DNA from 2 places in the Lentzea sp. NPDC037011 genome. Region 1 is predicted to be linked to the other one. Evidence: riboswitches for the same ligand, from Rfam matches in the RefSeq annotation. Region 1 holds a riboswitch; the other holds the start of a gene.
The links. Region 1 has a riboswitch for cobalamin ahead of ACZ7CH_RS06370 (ribonucleoside-diphosphate reductase subunit alpha). Riboswitches for the same ligand answer to the same signal wherever they lie in the genome.
Positions count from the first base shown of each region.

Region 2: it holds a riboswitch for cobalamin, as region 1 does, so the genes downstream of both, ACZ7CH_RS28790 (FecCD family ABC transporter permease) here and ACZ7CH_RS06370 (ribonucleoside-diphosphate reductase subunit alpha) in region 1, are expected to answer to the same signal.

Region 1 is NZ_JBVJRT010000002.1:341,974-349,322, forward strand. Features, by position in the region: gene ACZ7CH_RS06355 (MbtH family NRPS accessory protein) at 1-61, opposite strand, end outside; gene idi (isopentenyl-diphosphate Delta-isomerase) at 289-873, shown strand; gene ACZ7CH_RS06365 (ribonucleotide-diphosphate reductase subunit beta) at 859-1,845, opposite strand; gene ACZ7CH_RS06370 (ribonucleoside-diphosphate reductase subunit alpha) at 1,899-5,264, opposite strand; cobalamin riboswitch at 5,368-5,577, opposite strand; gene ACZ7CH_RS06375 (hypothetical protein) at 5,641-5,808, shown strand; gene ACZ7CH_RS06380 (LysE/ArgO family amino acid transporter) at 5,774-6,322, opposite strand; gene ACZ7CH_RS06385 (LysR family transcriptional regulator ArgP) at 6,422-7,279, shown strand.
Region 2 is NZ_JBVJRT010000010.1:76,891-84,239, forward strand. Features, by position in the region: gene ACZ7CH_RS28775 (S8 family serine peptidase) at 136-3,405, shown strand; gene ACZ7CH_RS28780 (3-isopropylmalate dehydrogenase) at 3,723-4,760, shown strand; gene ACZ7CH_RS28785 (YciI family protein) at 4,825-5,244, opposite strand; cobalamin riboswitch at 5,328-5,470, shown strand; gene ACZ7CH_RS28790 (FecCD family ABC transporter permease) at 5,506-6,528, shown strand; gene ACZ7CH_RS28795 (ABC transporter ATP-binding protein) at 6,528-7,268, shown strand; gene ACZ7CH_RS28800 (ABC transporter substrate-binding protein) at 7,265-7,349, shown strand, end outside.

The DNA of each region.
Region 1 (7,349 bases):
ACTGGCCCGCCGGGCTGACCAGCACCAGGAACATGGTGTGAGCCGAAGCGAACGGGGTCATGCGTCCAGGGTGACGTGGACCACCTCGGGCGGCGCTCGGCGCGCGCTCAAGTCGCCGCCGGGTTGCCGCTGCGCGGAGTCCTCACGGCCACCGGGTGTCGGCGTGCCACACTGCTGCGCGCCGCGTTGCCCTGCCGCCCGCGAGCCACCCACCGGCCCTCGACGACAACGATGTCGGCGCCCAGGTTCCGGTGCCCCGCCCGAGTGTGGTTACGTGTGGTCGTGACTGTGGAACAGGTGGTCCTGCTCGGCGAGGACGGTTCGGCGATCGGCGTCGAGGACAAGGCTGTCGTGCACCACGCGGACACGCCGCTGCACCTGGCGTTCTCCAGCTACGTCTTCGACTCGGCCGGCAACACGGTGCTCACCCGCCGGGCGTTGCACAAGAAGACGTTCCCCGGCCTGTGGACCAACACGTGCTGCGGCCACCCCCTGCCGGAGGAGGACATGGCCGAGGCGGTGCGGCGGCGGCTGCGCGACGAGCTCGGCATGGACGTCGGCGTGCCCGAGCTGGTCCTGCCGGCATTCCGCTACCGGGCGGAGATGGACGGTGTCGTCGAGAACGAGATGTGCCCGGTGTTCCGGGTGCTGTCCGACGCCGAGCCGGTGCCGAACCCCGACGAGGTCGACTCGACCGAGCGCGTGCCGTGGAGCGTGTACGCCTCGAGCGTCCTGGACGGGACCCGGCCGGTGTCGCCGTGGTCCCGCCTGCAGGTCGCCGAGCTCGTGGAGCTCGGGCCCGATCCGCTCGCGTGGCCGGTGGCGGACCGGGCCGGGCTGCCTAAGGCCGTGGTGCTGTCACCACTGCAGTGAGCCGCCGTTCTGGTACTCGATGACGCGGGTCTCGAAGAAGTTCTTCTCCTTCTTGAGGTCCATCATCTCCGACATCCACGGGAACGGGTTCTCCGCCGGCTCCCACACGGGCTCGAGCCCGAGCTGTGCGCAGCGGCGGTTCGTGATGAACCGCATGTACTGCTCGCACAGCTCGGAGTTCAGCCCCAGGATGCCGTTCGGCATGGTGTCGCGGCCGTAGGCGATCTCCAGCTCGCAGCCCTCCGCGAGCATGGTGCGCACCTCCGCCTGGAACGCGTCGTCCCACAGGTGCGGGTTCTCGAGCTTGATCTGGTTGATCGCGTCGATGCCGAAGTTCAGGTGGATCGACTCGTCGCGCAGGATGTACTGGTACTGCTCGGCGACGCCGACCATCTTGTTGCGCCGCCCCAGGGACAGGATCTGCGCGAACCCGGTGTAGAACCACATGCCCTCGAACACCACGTAGAACGCGACGAGGTCCTTGAGGAACGCCCGGTCGCGGTCGGGTGTGCCGGTGCGGAACCCCGGGTCCTCCAGGTGCCGGGTGAACTGCAACGCCCACGCGGCCTTGTCCGTGATGGACGGGATCTCCCGGTACATGTTGAACAGCTCGCCCTCGTCGAGGCCGAGCGAGGTGCAGACGTACTGGAACGTGTGGGTGTGCACGGCCTCCTCGAACGCCTGGCGCAGCAGGTACTGCCGGCACTCGGGGTTGGTCAGGTGCCGGTACACGGCGAGCACGATGTTGTTGGCCACCAACGACTCCGACGTGGCGAAGAAGCCGAGGTTGCGCTTGATCATCAGGCGCTCGTCCGCGGTGAGGCCGTCCTTCGACTTCCACAGGCCGATGTCGGCCTGCATGGACACCTCGGTCGGCATCCACGCGTTGTTGCAGCCGGCCAGGTACTTCTCCCACGCCCAGTGGTACTTGAGCGGCAGCAGCTGGTTGACGTCCGCACGGCAGTTGATCATCGCCTTGTCGTCCACGCCGACCCGCGCGGCACCGGCGTCGATGATGTGGTCGGTCACTGGCAGGCCTCGCAGTCGGTGTCGGTGGTGGAGCAGGCGACGGGGGAGACGGCGTTGAGCTTGCCGTCGGTGCCCTGCAACGTGGACTTCTCCACGTGCGTCGCGCTCTGCGTCCGCAGGTAGTACGTGGTCTTGAGCCCGCGCAGCCACGCCAGCCGGTAGAGCTCGTCGAGCTTGCGGCCGCTCGGCGCGGCCAGGTAGAGGTTGAGCGACTGCGCCTGGTCGATCCACTTCTGCCGGCGCGAGCCCGCCTCGACCAGCCAGGCGCTGTCGACCTCGAACGCCGTGGCGTACAGGGCCTTCAGGTAGGGCGGCACCCGGTCGATCGCGCCGAGGCTGCCGTCGTGCAGCTTGAGGTCGGAGACCATCTGCTCGTCCCACAGCCCGCGCTGCTTGAGCGCCCGCACCAGGTGGGGGTTGACGACGGTGAAGTCGCCGGACATGTTCGACTTCACGTAGAGGTTGCGGTACAGCGGCTCGATCGACTGGTTCACGCCGGCGATGTTCGCGATGGTCGCGGTCGGCGCGATGGCCATGACGTTCGAGTTCCGCATGCCCTGCCGCACCTTGGCCCGCAGTGCGGCCCAGTCCATCGTGGACCCGCGGTCCTGCTCCAGCTCGTCCGCGGCGCGGTGCCGCGCGAGGATCTCGACCGAGTCGATCGGCAGGACGCCCCGCGACCACAGCGACCCGTCGAACGACCGGTACGCGCCGCGTTCCCGGGCCAGGTCGGCGGACGCCTCGATGGCGTAGTAGCTGATCTCCTCCATGCTGCGGTCCGCGAACTCCACGGCCTCCTGCGACGCCATCGGCGTGCCGAGCGTGAACAGCGCGTCCTGGAACCCCATCAGCCCGAGACCGACCGGCCGGTGCCGCAGGTTGGAGTTCCTGGCTTCCGGGATCGTGTAGTAGTTCACGTCGATCACGTTGTCGAGCATCCGCACGGCCGTGCGCACCGTCTTGCGGAGCCGGGCGTGGTCGATGCCGTCCTCGGTGACGTGCCGGGCGAGGTTGACCGACCCCAGGTTGCACACCGCGACCTCGTCGACCGCGGTGTTCAGGGTGATCTCGGTGCACAGGTTCGACGAGTGCACCACGCCGCTGTGCTGCTGCGGTGACCGCAGGTTGCACGGGTCCTTGAACGTGATCCACGGGTGGCCGGTCTCGAACAGCATCGTGAGCATGCGCCGCCACAGGTCCACGGCCTGGACCCGGCGGAAGACCTTGATCCCGCCATCGTCGGCCTTGGCCTCGTAGGCGCGGTACTTCTCGGCGAACTCGGCGCCGAACGCGTCGTGCAGGTCCGGCACCTCGTCGGGGGAGAACAGCGTCCACGTGCCGCCCGCGCGGACCCGGCGCAGGAACTCGTCCGGCACCCAGTTCGCGGTGTTCATGTCGTGGGTGCGGCGGCGTTCGTCGCCGGTGTTCTTGCGCAGGTCGAGGAACTCCTCGACGTCGATGTGCCAGGTTTCGAGGTAGGCGCAGACCGCGCCCTTGCGCTTCCCGCCGTTGTGGGCGAGGCCGGCCGTGGTCAGGTAGGACTCGTCGGTCTCGACCTCGAGGTCGAACACCTCGGGGACCACCTCGGTCTCCCGCACGTCGCGGACGCGCGAGAACACCATGCCCCGGTGCTCGACCCAGTCTGGCTCGGTGGTCGGGCGGCAGCCGGCGAGTTCGGCGATGCCCTCGACGGCGGGAACCCCGACGTCGAGGTCCTCGCCGGCAGAGGGGATGCCGAGGCGCAGCAGCTGGTAGCGGGCACCCGCGGCGAGCGACCGCGACGTCGTGGTGAAGTGGACCTCGACGCCGCGGGAGGCACCGCCGCTCGACTCCAGCAGGCCTTGCAGGAGCTTCCGGGTCTGGGCGTGCGGCAGGTGGGAGAACCTGCGGGCGATCCGCTTCCGGCGGTCGTCGTCGTAGAGGTCCTCAGGCGTGAACGGGAACGCGGAGGCACCCACCTCGGGTTCGGAGGCCCAGTGGATCCACACGTGGGTGTCGTCGCGGCCGTTCTCCCGGAAGGGGACACCGCGCGCCGACAGGTGCTCGCGGACGAAGTCCAGGTGCGCGTCCAGCCCGGGTTTCCCGGAGACACCCCACCGCACCCCGTCCTCCGACAGGTGCCCGCCACCGAGCAGGACGCCGTACAGACGAGCATCGTCCTCGCTGAAACCGGCGACGGGCACGACCTCCCGCGGAACCACCCTGGCGACGAGGTCACCCTTCTCCAGCCGACCGGCGTCCACCCACTCCGGCCGCACCTCGTCGCCGGCGAGCTGCTTGAGCGTCCGCGCGTTCTCCTGGCCGAGCGGCACGCCCCTGACGGCGTACAACGGGTGTCCGGCGGTGACCCTGAGGGGTGCGGCGGAGTGCTCGACCTCCACCTCGACCATCGGGTCGACCTGGTCGTAGAGCATGACGTCGGTGACCTCGCGGTAGGTGCCGCTCACCCCGAGCACGAGGTCGCCGGCCACGACGTCCCTGATCGCCTTGACGCCGTCGGCGGTGTGGACGCCGGTGTCCGGTGCGAAGCACTGGTTCACGGCCACGGCCGTGTCGTTCGCGATCTTCAGGAACGGCACCACGCCCTGCGACGTGCCGTTGGTGCCCCTGATGTGCGCGCCGATGCCGCGCACCGGCGTCCAGTCGTTGCCCAGGCCGCCCGCGAACTTCGAGAGCAGCGCGTTGTTGCTGATGCCGTGGAAGATGCCGCCGAGGTCGTCGGCCACGGTGGTCAGGAAGCACGACGACAGCTGCGGCCGGGTCGTCCCGGAGTTGAACAGCGTCGGTGTCGAGCACATGAAGTCGAACGACGACAGCAGCTCGTAGAACTCGACCGCGCGGGCGTCGGGGTCGTCCTCCTCCAGGGCGAGGCCCATGGCCACGCGCATGAAGAACGCCTGCGGCAGCTCGTAGCGGCGGCCGTCGCGGTGCAGGAAGTAGCGGTCGTACAGGGTTTGCAGGCCCAGGAACTGGAACCGGAGGTCACGGGACGGGTCCAGCGCCGATCCCAGGCGGGCCAGGTCGAACGAGGTCAGCCGGGGGTCGAGCTGGCCGCAGTCGACGCCGTGCCGCACGAACGAGGCGAAGTACGACGGGTAGCGCTCGGTCATCTCGGCGTGCGACAGCGGGACGCCGCACGCCTCGGTGCGCAGCCGATCCAGCAGCAGGCGGGCGCTGACGCAGGAGTAGTCCGGGTCCTGCTCGACCATCGCGCGGGCGGCCATGATCGGCGCCAGGGCGAGCTCGGCGTCGGTGATGCCGTGGTACAGGTTCCGCTTGGTCTCGGTCAGCACCGCCTCGGCCGATGCGTTCGGAAGATCGGCACAGGCTTCCTCGATGACCACTGAAAGGCGGTCGGGCACGCTCTCTCCTCGCGAGCTGGGCCCAGGAGGAAAAGCGCATGCGCGCACCGTTCACCGGTGCACACAGCCGCCCTCCCTCGGGGCACCGTGTCGTGCGCGCAGGCTTGCGCGCACCCCGGTGGCAGGTCTTCGGACTCGTGGGCGTCGAACTCGCGCCTACCGGCCGTCGCTTCCCAGGTCTCGCGACCCAGTGCTTCGTTGACGGCTTTCGTTCCCACTCACCGCTGCGGGGCAGTCCCGGACTCGCACCGGGTTCCCTCTTGCCTCACCGGCCCGTTGTCCGGGCCGGTGAACCACCAGTGCGGCAGATACTACATGTGGTGGTGGGTCCTTGATCACCACCCAACATGCGTGTCCCCTGGGTAGGGTGGTCGGCGTGGGTGAGGTTCGGCCGCGGGTCTTCTACGGTGCTCTGCTCAGTGCGGGGCTCGCCTCCGCGTCGCTGTTCGCGGGAGCCGCGGCGCCGGTGACGAGCGGCGTGCTGGCCGGCTGCGCGGTCGCCGCGCTGGTCACGTCCCGGCGATCAGCGCGACCCCGAGGCTGATCATCACGGCGGCGATCACGCCGTCCAGCACGCGCCACGCGCGCGGCTTCGCGAACAGCGGGCTGAGCAGCCGGGCGCCGAACCCGAGCGCGGCGAACCAGGTGATGCTCGCCGTCACCGCGCCGACGCCGAAGAGCCAGCGGCCGGCGGCGATCGACCCGAGCAGCAGCACGGTGTCGAGGTAGACGTGCGGGTTGAGCCACGTCAGCGCGATCGCGGTGAGCACGGGCCGGTGCCGGGCGCCGGTGTCGGCGTGCAGGGCCTGCGGGCGCAGTGCGCGCCGCGCGGCCAGGAACCCGTACCCCAGCAGGAAGAGCCCGCCCACGACCGCGGCGACGGTGACCGCCTGCGGCCACCGGGTGACGATCGCGCCGAACCCGGCGACGCCCACGGCGACCAGGACCGCGTCCGACACGGCGCACACGGCGACCACCTTCGCCACCGCCTCGCGGCGAAGTCCTTGGCGCAGCACGAAAGCGTTCTGGGCGCCGATCGCGACGATCAGGGTCATCATGGTGCCGAAGCCGAGCAGCAGGTCTGTCACGCGGTCCACGCTATTGACGCGTTCTTGATGAGGCCAGCTGAAGATTCTTACGTACCATTAGCGCTCGTGATGGACCTCGACCTGGTGCGCACGCTGCTCGCGGTGGTGGACAGCGGCACGTTCGACGCCGCCGCCACCGCGTTGCACGTCACGCCTTCCGCTGTCTCGCAACGCATCAAGGCGCTCGAACAGCGCACGGGCCGGGTCCTGCTGGTCCGCGCCCGCCCGGTGCGGCTCACGCCGTCCGGTGAGGTGATCGTCCGCTACGGTCGGCAACTGCTGGCGCTCGACCAGGACCTCGGGGCGGCGCTCGGCGAGGACGCGGTCGTGCGGGTGCCGATCGCGGTGAACGCCGACTCGCTCGCCACCTGGTTCCTGCCCGCGCTGCACCGCGTGCCGCCCGAGCTGCGGATCTCGTTCGACCTGCACCGCGAGGACCAGGACCACACGACGGCGTTGCTGCGGCAGGGAGCGGTGATGGCGGCGGTGACGTCGTCGCGCGACCCCGTCGCCGGCTGCTCGGTGCGCAAGCTCGGCCACATCCGCTACGCCGCGATGGCCGCCGAGTCCTTCGTGAACCGGCATGCGGCCGGGCCGTTGAAGTCGTGGCTGCCGGATGCCCCGGTCGTGGTGTTCGACCGCAACGACGACCTCCAGGACCGCTTCGTCCGCACCCTGACGCGGGGCCGCGGCGCGTCCGAGCACCGCCACCACGTCCCGTCGTCCGAGGTCTACGTGCGCGCCGTCGCCACCGGCCTGGGCTGGGGCATGGTGCCGCCGCAGCAGGTGCTCGACGGCCTGGTCGACCTCGCTCCCGGCCGCACGGTCAGCGTCCCGCTGTACTGGCAGCAGTGGAAGCTCGACTCGCCCGCACTCACCGCCGTGGCCGAGGCGGTGATGGCCGAAGCCGCGCAGGCGCTGCGCTGAGTCCCCGGGGTGGGGCGACGCGCCGCCGAACCGGGCTCGTGCTCCCGGCCGGGAACCTGTCCGGCGCCTG
Region 2 (7,349 bases), on a different contig from region 1:
CAATCGCAGACACACGATCAGCGATTAGCGTCCCAGCGAGGTTGACCCGGTGCCGTCGAGGGCGCGGCACTGCGTGTTCGGGTCGAAGGCACACACCTCGGTTGGGGCAACGTTGTGAAAAGACGATCAAGCCTGGTGGTGTTCTCCGCCATCACCACACTGCTGATCGCACCCGCCACCGCACCGGCGCAGGCGCAGGGCGAACCGCTCGCGCAGCCGGTCAAGGGTGCTCAGGGGCTCGACGCGAAGGCGTTGCAGCTCAAGGTTTCTCCCAGGCTGAACCAGGCCGGCCAGGTCACCGCGTTCGTCGCGCTGGACCGCAAGCCCGCCGTCGACGCGTTCGCGGAGAAGCAGGGCCAGGGCAAAGAGGCGCAGAAGCAGGCCGCCAAGCAGGCGAAGAACGACACGTCGGCCGCTGTCGACGGGGTCGTCCGCGAGCTCACGGCCAAGGACGGCGCCACCAGGGAGGTGTTCCGCACCTCCAACGGCGTTCCCGGTGTCGTCGTGACGGCGGACGCGGCGAAGGTGCGCGAGCTGGCCCAGCGCTCCGACGTCGTCGCGGTCTACCCGGTCGTGCCGAAGAAGCGCGACAACTCGAACGCGGTGCAGCTCACCAGGGTCGTCAACACCTGGCAGCAGTACGGCAAGCTCGGCGACGACGTCCGGGTCGGCATCATCGACACCGGCGTCGACTACACGCACGCCAACTTCGGCGGCCCCGGCACGGTCGAGGCGTTCAAGGCCGTCGACCCGCGCAAGGCCGACCCGAACTTCCCGACCGCGAAGGTCGTCGGCGGCTACGACTTCGTCGGCGAGGACTACGACGGGGAGAGCAAGGACCCGGCGATCAACACGCCGAAGCCCGACCCCAACCCGATCGACTGCAACGGCCACGGCTCGCACGTCGCGGGCACCACGGCCGGCTTCGGTGAGAACGCCGACGGCAGCACGTTCAAGGGCGACTACACCAAGCTGACCGCCGACAGCCTGAACGCGATGAGGATCGGCCCCGGCACCGCGCCGAAGGCCCTGGTCTACGCGCTCAAGGTCTTCGGCTGTGACGGCTCGACCAACGTCACCTCGCAGGCGCTCGACTGGTCGCTCGACCCCGACGGCGACGGCGACTTCTCCGACCACCTCGACGTGGTCAACCTGTCGCTCGGCTCCGACTACGGCGCCCCGGACGACCCCGACAGCCTCTTCGTGAAGAAGCTGTTCAAGGTCGGCGTCATGCCGGTCTTCTCCGCGGGCAACGGCGGTGACCTCTACGACATCGGCGGCTCGCCGGGCAACACGCCCGAGGCGCTGACGGTGGCGTCGGTTCGCGACTCCTACGTGCTGCGCGACGGCGCCGAGGTGCCCGGTCAGGGCCTCAAGGCCGGTCAGTACAGCCAGAACTTCACCGGCTACCCCGGCTACGACAAGACGCTGCCCGCGGTGAAGCTCACGCAGGCGGGCAACCTCGACGGCTGCCAGCCGATCACCGACGCGGTCGCGGGCAAGTTCGTGTGGCTGGAGTGGGACGACAACGACGCGACGCGCCGCTGCGGTTCCGCCGCCCGCGCGAACAACGTGCAGGCCGCCGGTGGTGCCGGTGTGCTGCTGTCGTCCACGCTCAACAACTTCGCGGCCGGCATCGCGGGCAACACCGCCATCCCGATGTTCCAGTTCACCGGTGACGCCACCGCCCAGGTGCGCCCGGCGCTGAACGCGGGCACGCTGACCGTCCGCCTCGCGGGCGAGCTGCGCACCTCGACGCCGACCTACGACCAGTCCATCTCGGACACCCCGAGCTCGTTCACCAGCCGCGGCACCCGCGGTCAGTCGATCAAGCCGGACGTCGCGGCGCCCGGTGACACGATCTCCTCGACCGCCGTGGGCTCCGGCAACGACCGCTCGGTCATCTCCGGCACCTCGATGGCGTCCCCGCACGTCGCGGGCATCGCGGCCCTGGTGCGCCAGACGCACCCGGACTGGACGCTGGAGGAGGTCAAGGCCTCGATCATGAACACCGCCGGTGCGGACGTGAAGGAGAACGGCAAGACCTTCGCGCCCAACCGGGTCGGCACCGGCCGCGTGGACGCCAAGTCCGCGCTGGACAACCAGGTGCTGGCGTTCGTCGAGGACGACCACGGCTACGTGAGCGCCAACTTCGGCACCGTCGAGGTCTCGAAGCCGGTCTCCAGGAGCAAGACCATCAAGATCGTCAACAAGTCCACGAAGCCGGTGGAGTACAAGGTCGGCTACACCGCGGCCACGACGATCCCCGGCGTGAGCTACGTGCTCTCGCAGGACAAGGTCAAGCTGAGCCCGCGCGGCGTCGCCCGCGTCAAGGTGACGCTGAAGATCGACGACCCGAAGGCGCTGCGCAAGACGATCGACCCGACCGTCGCGACGACGCAGCTCGACACGCCGCGCCAGTTCCTCGCGGACGCCTCCGGTCGCGTGACCCTCACGCCGACCGCCGGTGCCGTGGTGCCGCTGCGCGTGTCCGTCTACGCCGCGCCCAAGCCGGTGGCCGACATCAGCACCTTCCCGTCGCTGCGGTTCCGCGGCGGCGACAAGCAGGCCGTGCTCAACCTGAACGGCCGCGGCGTCGACCAGGGCACCGGCTCGCAGGCGTACCGCTCGCTGGTCAGCGTCCTGGAGCTGCAGGCGTCCTCGCCGAAGCTGCGCGACTGCCGCCGCAACGTCACCGAGAACTGCGCGCTCAACGAGACCGCCAAGGGCGGCGACCTGCGCTACGTCGGCGCGGCCTCCACGGCCCCGCTCGCCAAGGCCCAGGGCAGGCCGGAGGAGGCGCTGCTCGCGTTCGGTGTCGCGACGTGGGGCAACTGGTACAACCTCGGCGTCAACACCGTCCCGTTCATCGACATCGACACCACCGGTGACGGGGTCGCGGACTTCGAGACGTTCGCGACGCGCCTGACCGACACCGACCTGCTGGTCGCGACCACCGTCGACCTCAAGACGGGCCTGGAGGTCGACATCCAGGCGGTCAACAACCAGTGGGGCGACGTCGACACGAACACCGCCGACACCAACGTCGCGGTCCTGCCGGTGCTGCTCACCGCACTCGGCATCGACCCGGCGAAGGACACCTCGCGGATCTCGTACACCGCCGGCACCACGGGCTACTACGTGGCGCCGGGCAACGCGAACGGCCTGATCGACGTCATCGACCGCCCGCTGTCCTTCGACCCGCTCAAGCCGGGTCTGTGGGTGCAGGGCGGCGGTGACGCGGCGCTGTCGTACCTCGCGAAGCCGGGCACCGCGCTCGTGGTGAACCGGGACGCGAAGGCCCTGGAGCTCGACAAGTCCGAGGGCCTGCTGGTGCTCAACCACCACAACGCCACCGGCGACCGCGCCTCTGTCGTCACCGTGCGGGCCAGCGGCCGCTCCTAGCCCCTTCTCCTCCGACCTTTTCTGAAGTCCACGCGGGGACCTTTCGTACTCTCAGAGAGTACGAAAGGTCCCCGCGTGCGTTCCGGGGGAAGCGGGGTTACTGCGTGGAACTGCCGGGCGTCACCCCTTGACGCGACCCTGTTCCTGCGATCGAGTGACACTCGAAAGTGCGGAATGGGCCGTGTGGGTGTCCCGCAGTACGGGAGATAACACCCCGATGGGGTGTCCGGCATGCGGCGAGCGGCCGTGGTGCCGGTAACCTTTCGCGGAGGAAAGTAGTCCCACCAATTGGGGACTGACACCTGGGAGGTGTGTGGATGCGGCTCGCAGTGATCCCAGGAGACGGGATCGGGCCCGAGGTCATCGCTGAGGCCCTGAAGGTCCTCAACGAGGTCGTTCCGGCGGCCGAGATCACTCGCTACGACCTCGGCGCGGCGCGCTGGCACGCCACGGGAGAGTTGTTGCCCGAGTCGGTGCTCGGTGAGCTCCGCCAGCACGACGCGATCCTGCTCGGAGCGGTAGGCGATCCGTCGGTGCCGAGCGGAATCCTGGAGCGCGGCCTGCTGCTGCGCCTCAGGTTCGAGCTCGACCACCACGTGAACCTCCGCCCCGCCCGTCTCTACCCCGGCGTCCGCAGCCCGCTCGCGGACCCGCCGGAGATCGACATGGTGGTGGTCCGCGAGGGCACCGAGGGCCCGTACGCGGGCAACGGTGGCCTGCTGCGCAAGGACACCCCGCACGAGATCGCCACGGAGGTGTCGCTCAACACGTCGTTCGGCGTGGAGCGCGTGGTCAGGGACGCCTTCGCGCGCGCCTCGGCCCGTCCGCGGCGGCACCTGACGCTGGTGCACAAGACGAACGTCCTCACGCACGCCGGCTCGCTGTGGTCGCGCGTGGTCGAGGAGGTCTCGCTGCAGCACCCGGACGTGACGGTGGCGTACCAGCACGTGGACGCGGCCACGATCCACCTGGTCACCGACCCCGCCCGGTACGACGTGATCGTGACGGACAACCTGTTCGGCGACATCCTGACCGACCTCGCCGCCGCCGTCACGGGCGGCATCGGCCTGGCCGCGTCGGGCAACATGGACGTGACGCGGCGCAACCCGTCGATGTTCGAGCCGGTCCACGGTTCGGCACCGGACATCGCGGGCCAGGGCATCGCCGACCCGACGGCCGCCGTGCTGTCGGTCGCGCTGCTGCTCGACCACCTCGGCGAGCACGAGGCGTCGCGCCGGATCGAGGCGTCCGTGGCGTTCGACCTGGCGACCCGCGACCACCAGTCGCCGGGCGCGACGTACGCGATCGGCGACCGCCTGGCCGCCCTCGTGTCGTCGAACGTCCGCACGGGCTGACGGTTGTAGTGCACGCGGGGAGCTTTCGTACTCTTGTAGAGCACGAAAGGTCCCCGCGTGACATTCACAGCTGGGCGGTGGACTCGCGCCAGGCGCGCTCCTTCTGGATCCACTCGTTGTCCTGCGGGAACTCGTCGATCGTCGGCACGCGGCGGATCTCGGTCTTGAACCCGGGCCCGGCCATCGGCATCCGCTTCGCCCACTCGACCGCCTCCTGCAGCGAGGACACGTTGAGCAGGTAGAAGCCGCCGAACAGCTCCTTGGTCTCGCCGTACGGGCCGTCCGTCACGATCGCCGGTTCGGCGGAGAAGTCGACGACGACGCCCTCGGACGGGTCGGCGAGGCCCTCGGCGGCGAGCAGCACCCCGGCCCGGATCAGCTCGTCGTTGAACGCGCCCACGACCTCCAGCATCTTGTCGAAGTCGAGCTCGCCCATGTTCGCGTAGGCCTCGTCGGTGGCGCGCATGATCAGCATGTACTTCACGGTGGTCTCCCTGCGTTGTGCCCTGCTCGCTGACGTCCACAGGTCGAACGGGCACCCCGCCGGATCGACATCACAGCGGAGAAATTTTCGAACTTCCTGTTTGCGCAGGTAGGGTCACCCGAAGTCGTGCGTGGGGGAAGACCGGTCGAAGTCCGGCGCTGACCCGCAACGGTAGGTCCCCGGCCAGGGGACGAGCCCGAATGCCCGCACACGGCAGACATAGGACTCCAACTCCTGCCGTGGACTGCGGGAAGGGCACATGTGATCGGGAAGATCAGCGCGCTCGTCGGCGTGCTCGTCATCAGCATCGTGGCGGGCGTCGCGCTCGGCCCCGTCTCCGTCCCCTTCGGCGTCACCGCCGACCTGCTGTGGCAGGCGGTCACCGGCGGCACCGTGCCCGCCCACCTCGCCGGGCAGTACCACATCGTCTGGAACATCCGGCTGCCGCGCGTGCTGCTCGCCGCCGTCGTGGGCGCGGGGCTGAGCGCGGTCGGCGTCGCGATCCAGGCGATGGTCCGCAACGCGCTGGCCGACCCGTACGTGCTCGGCATCTCCTCGGGGGCGAGCGTGGGTGCCACGGCGGTCGCGACGATGGGGGTGCTGTCCGGGCTCGGCGTGTACGCGCTGTCGACGGGGGCGTTCCTCACCGGGCTCGGTGCCACCGCGCTCGTCTACCTCACCGCGCGGTCGAGCGGGGCGCTCACGCCGTTGCGGCTCGTGCTGACCGGCACCGCGCTCGCCTACGGGTTCTCGGCCGTGGCGATGCTGCTGGTGTTCCAGGCACCGCACGGGGAGGCGGCGCGGGCGGCGATGTTCTGGCTGCTCGGCAGCCTCGGCGGGGCGGACTGGAGGTCGTTGCCGGTCGCCACGGTCGTGACCGCGCTGGGCATCGCCTACCTGATGGCCAAGGCGCGGCCGTTGAACGCGCTGGCGATGGGCGACGAGACCGCGACCACGCTCGGGGTGGCGGTCAACCGGTTCCGCACGCACCTCTTCGTCGTCACCGCGGCCATGACCGGGGTGCTGGTGGCGGTCAGCGGGGCCGTCGGGTTCGTCGGGCTGATGCTGCCGCACCTCACGCGCATGGTCGTGGGCGCCGACCACCGCAAGGTGCTGGCCCTCGCACCGCTGGCCGGTGCCAGCTTCCTGGTGTGGGTGGACGTCGCCGCGCGGATGCTCGCCGCACCCGAGGAGCTGCCGCTCGGCGTCATCACGGCCGCGCTGGGCGTGCCGTGCTTCATCTTCCTGATGCGCCGCAGGGCGTACGTCTTCGGAGGCCGCTGATGCGCGTCGAGGTGCACGACGTCACCGTGCGGAACATCATCTCCGGCATCACGCTGCACGCCTGCGACGAGGTGGTCGGCATCGTCGGGCCGAACGGCAGCGGCAAGTCGACGACGTTGCGCTGCGTCTACCGGGCGCTGCGACCGGACGCCGGCGCGGTCCTGCTCGACGGCGAGAACGTCCACAGGCGACAGGGCCTCGCCCGCGACCTCTCCGCGCTGACCCAGGAGTCGCAGGTCGAGTTCGACTTCACCGTCACCGAGGTCGTGGAGATGGGCCGGCTGCCGCACGACCGCGACCCCGTGCGCGACGCCGCTGTCGTCGCCGATGCTCTGGCCACAGTGGACGTCGGGCACCTCGCCGCCCGCAGCTTCCTCAGCCTTTCCGGCGGGGAGCGCCAGCGGGTGCTGATCGCCCGCGCCATCGCCCAGCAACCCCGCGTGCTCGTGCTCGACGAGCCGACCAACCACCTCGACATCCGCCACCAGCTCGACGTCCTCGCGCTCGCGCGGGGACTCGGCGTCACCGTCCTGACCGTGCTGCACGACCTCAACCTCGCCGCGTCGTACTGCGACCGCCTCTACGTCCTCGACGAGGGCCGGGTGGTCGCCTCCGGCACCCCGGCGGAGATCCTCGTGCCCGAGCTCGTCGCCAAGGTCTTCCACGTCACCGCACACGTGGTCGCCCACCCCACGACAGGAGTCCCCCAGCTCCTGTTCGACCAGGAGGTCACCCCGTGAGAACCGCACTCGTCACCGCCGCCCTGCTGCTCGTCTCCGGGTGCGGCGCCACGGTCGCGCAGGACACCTCCGCGACCGAAC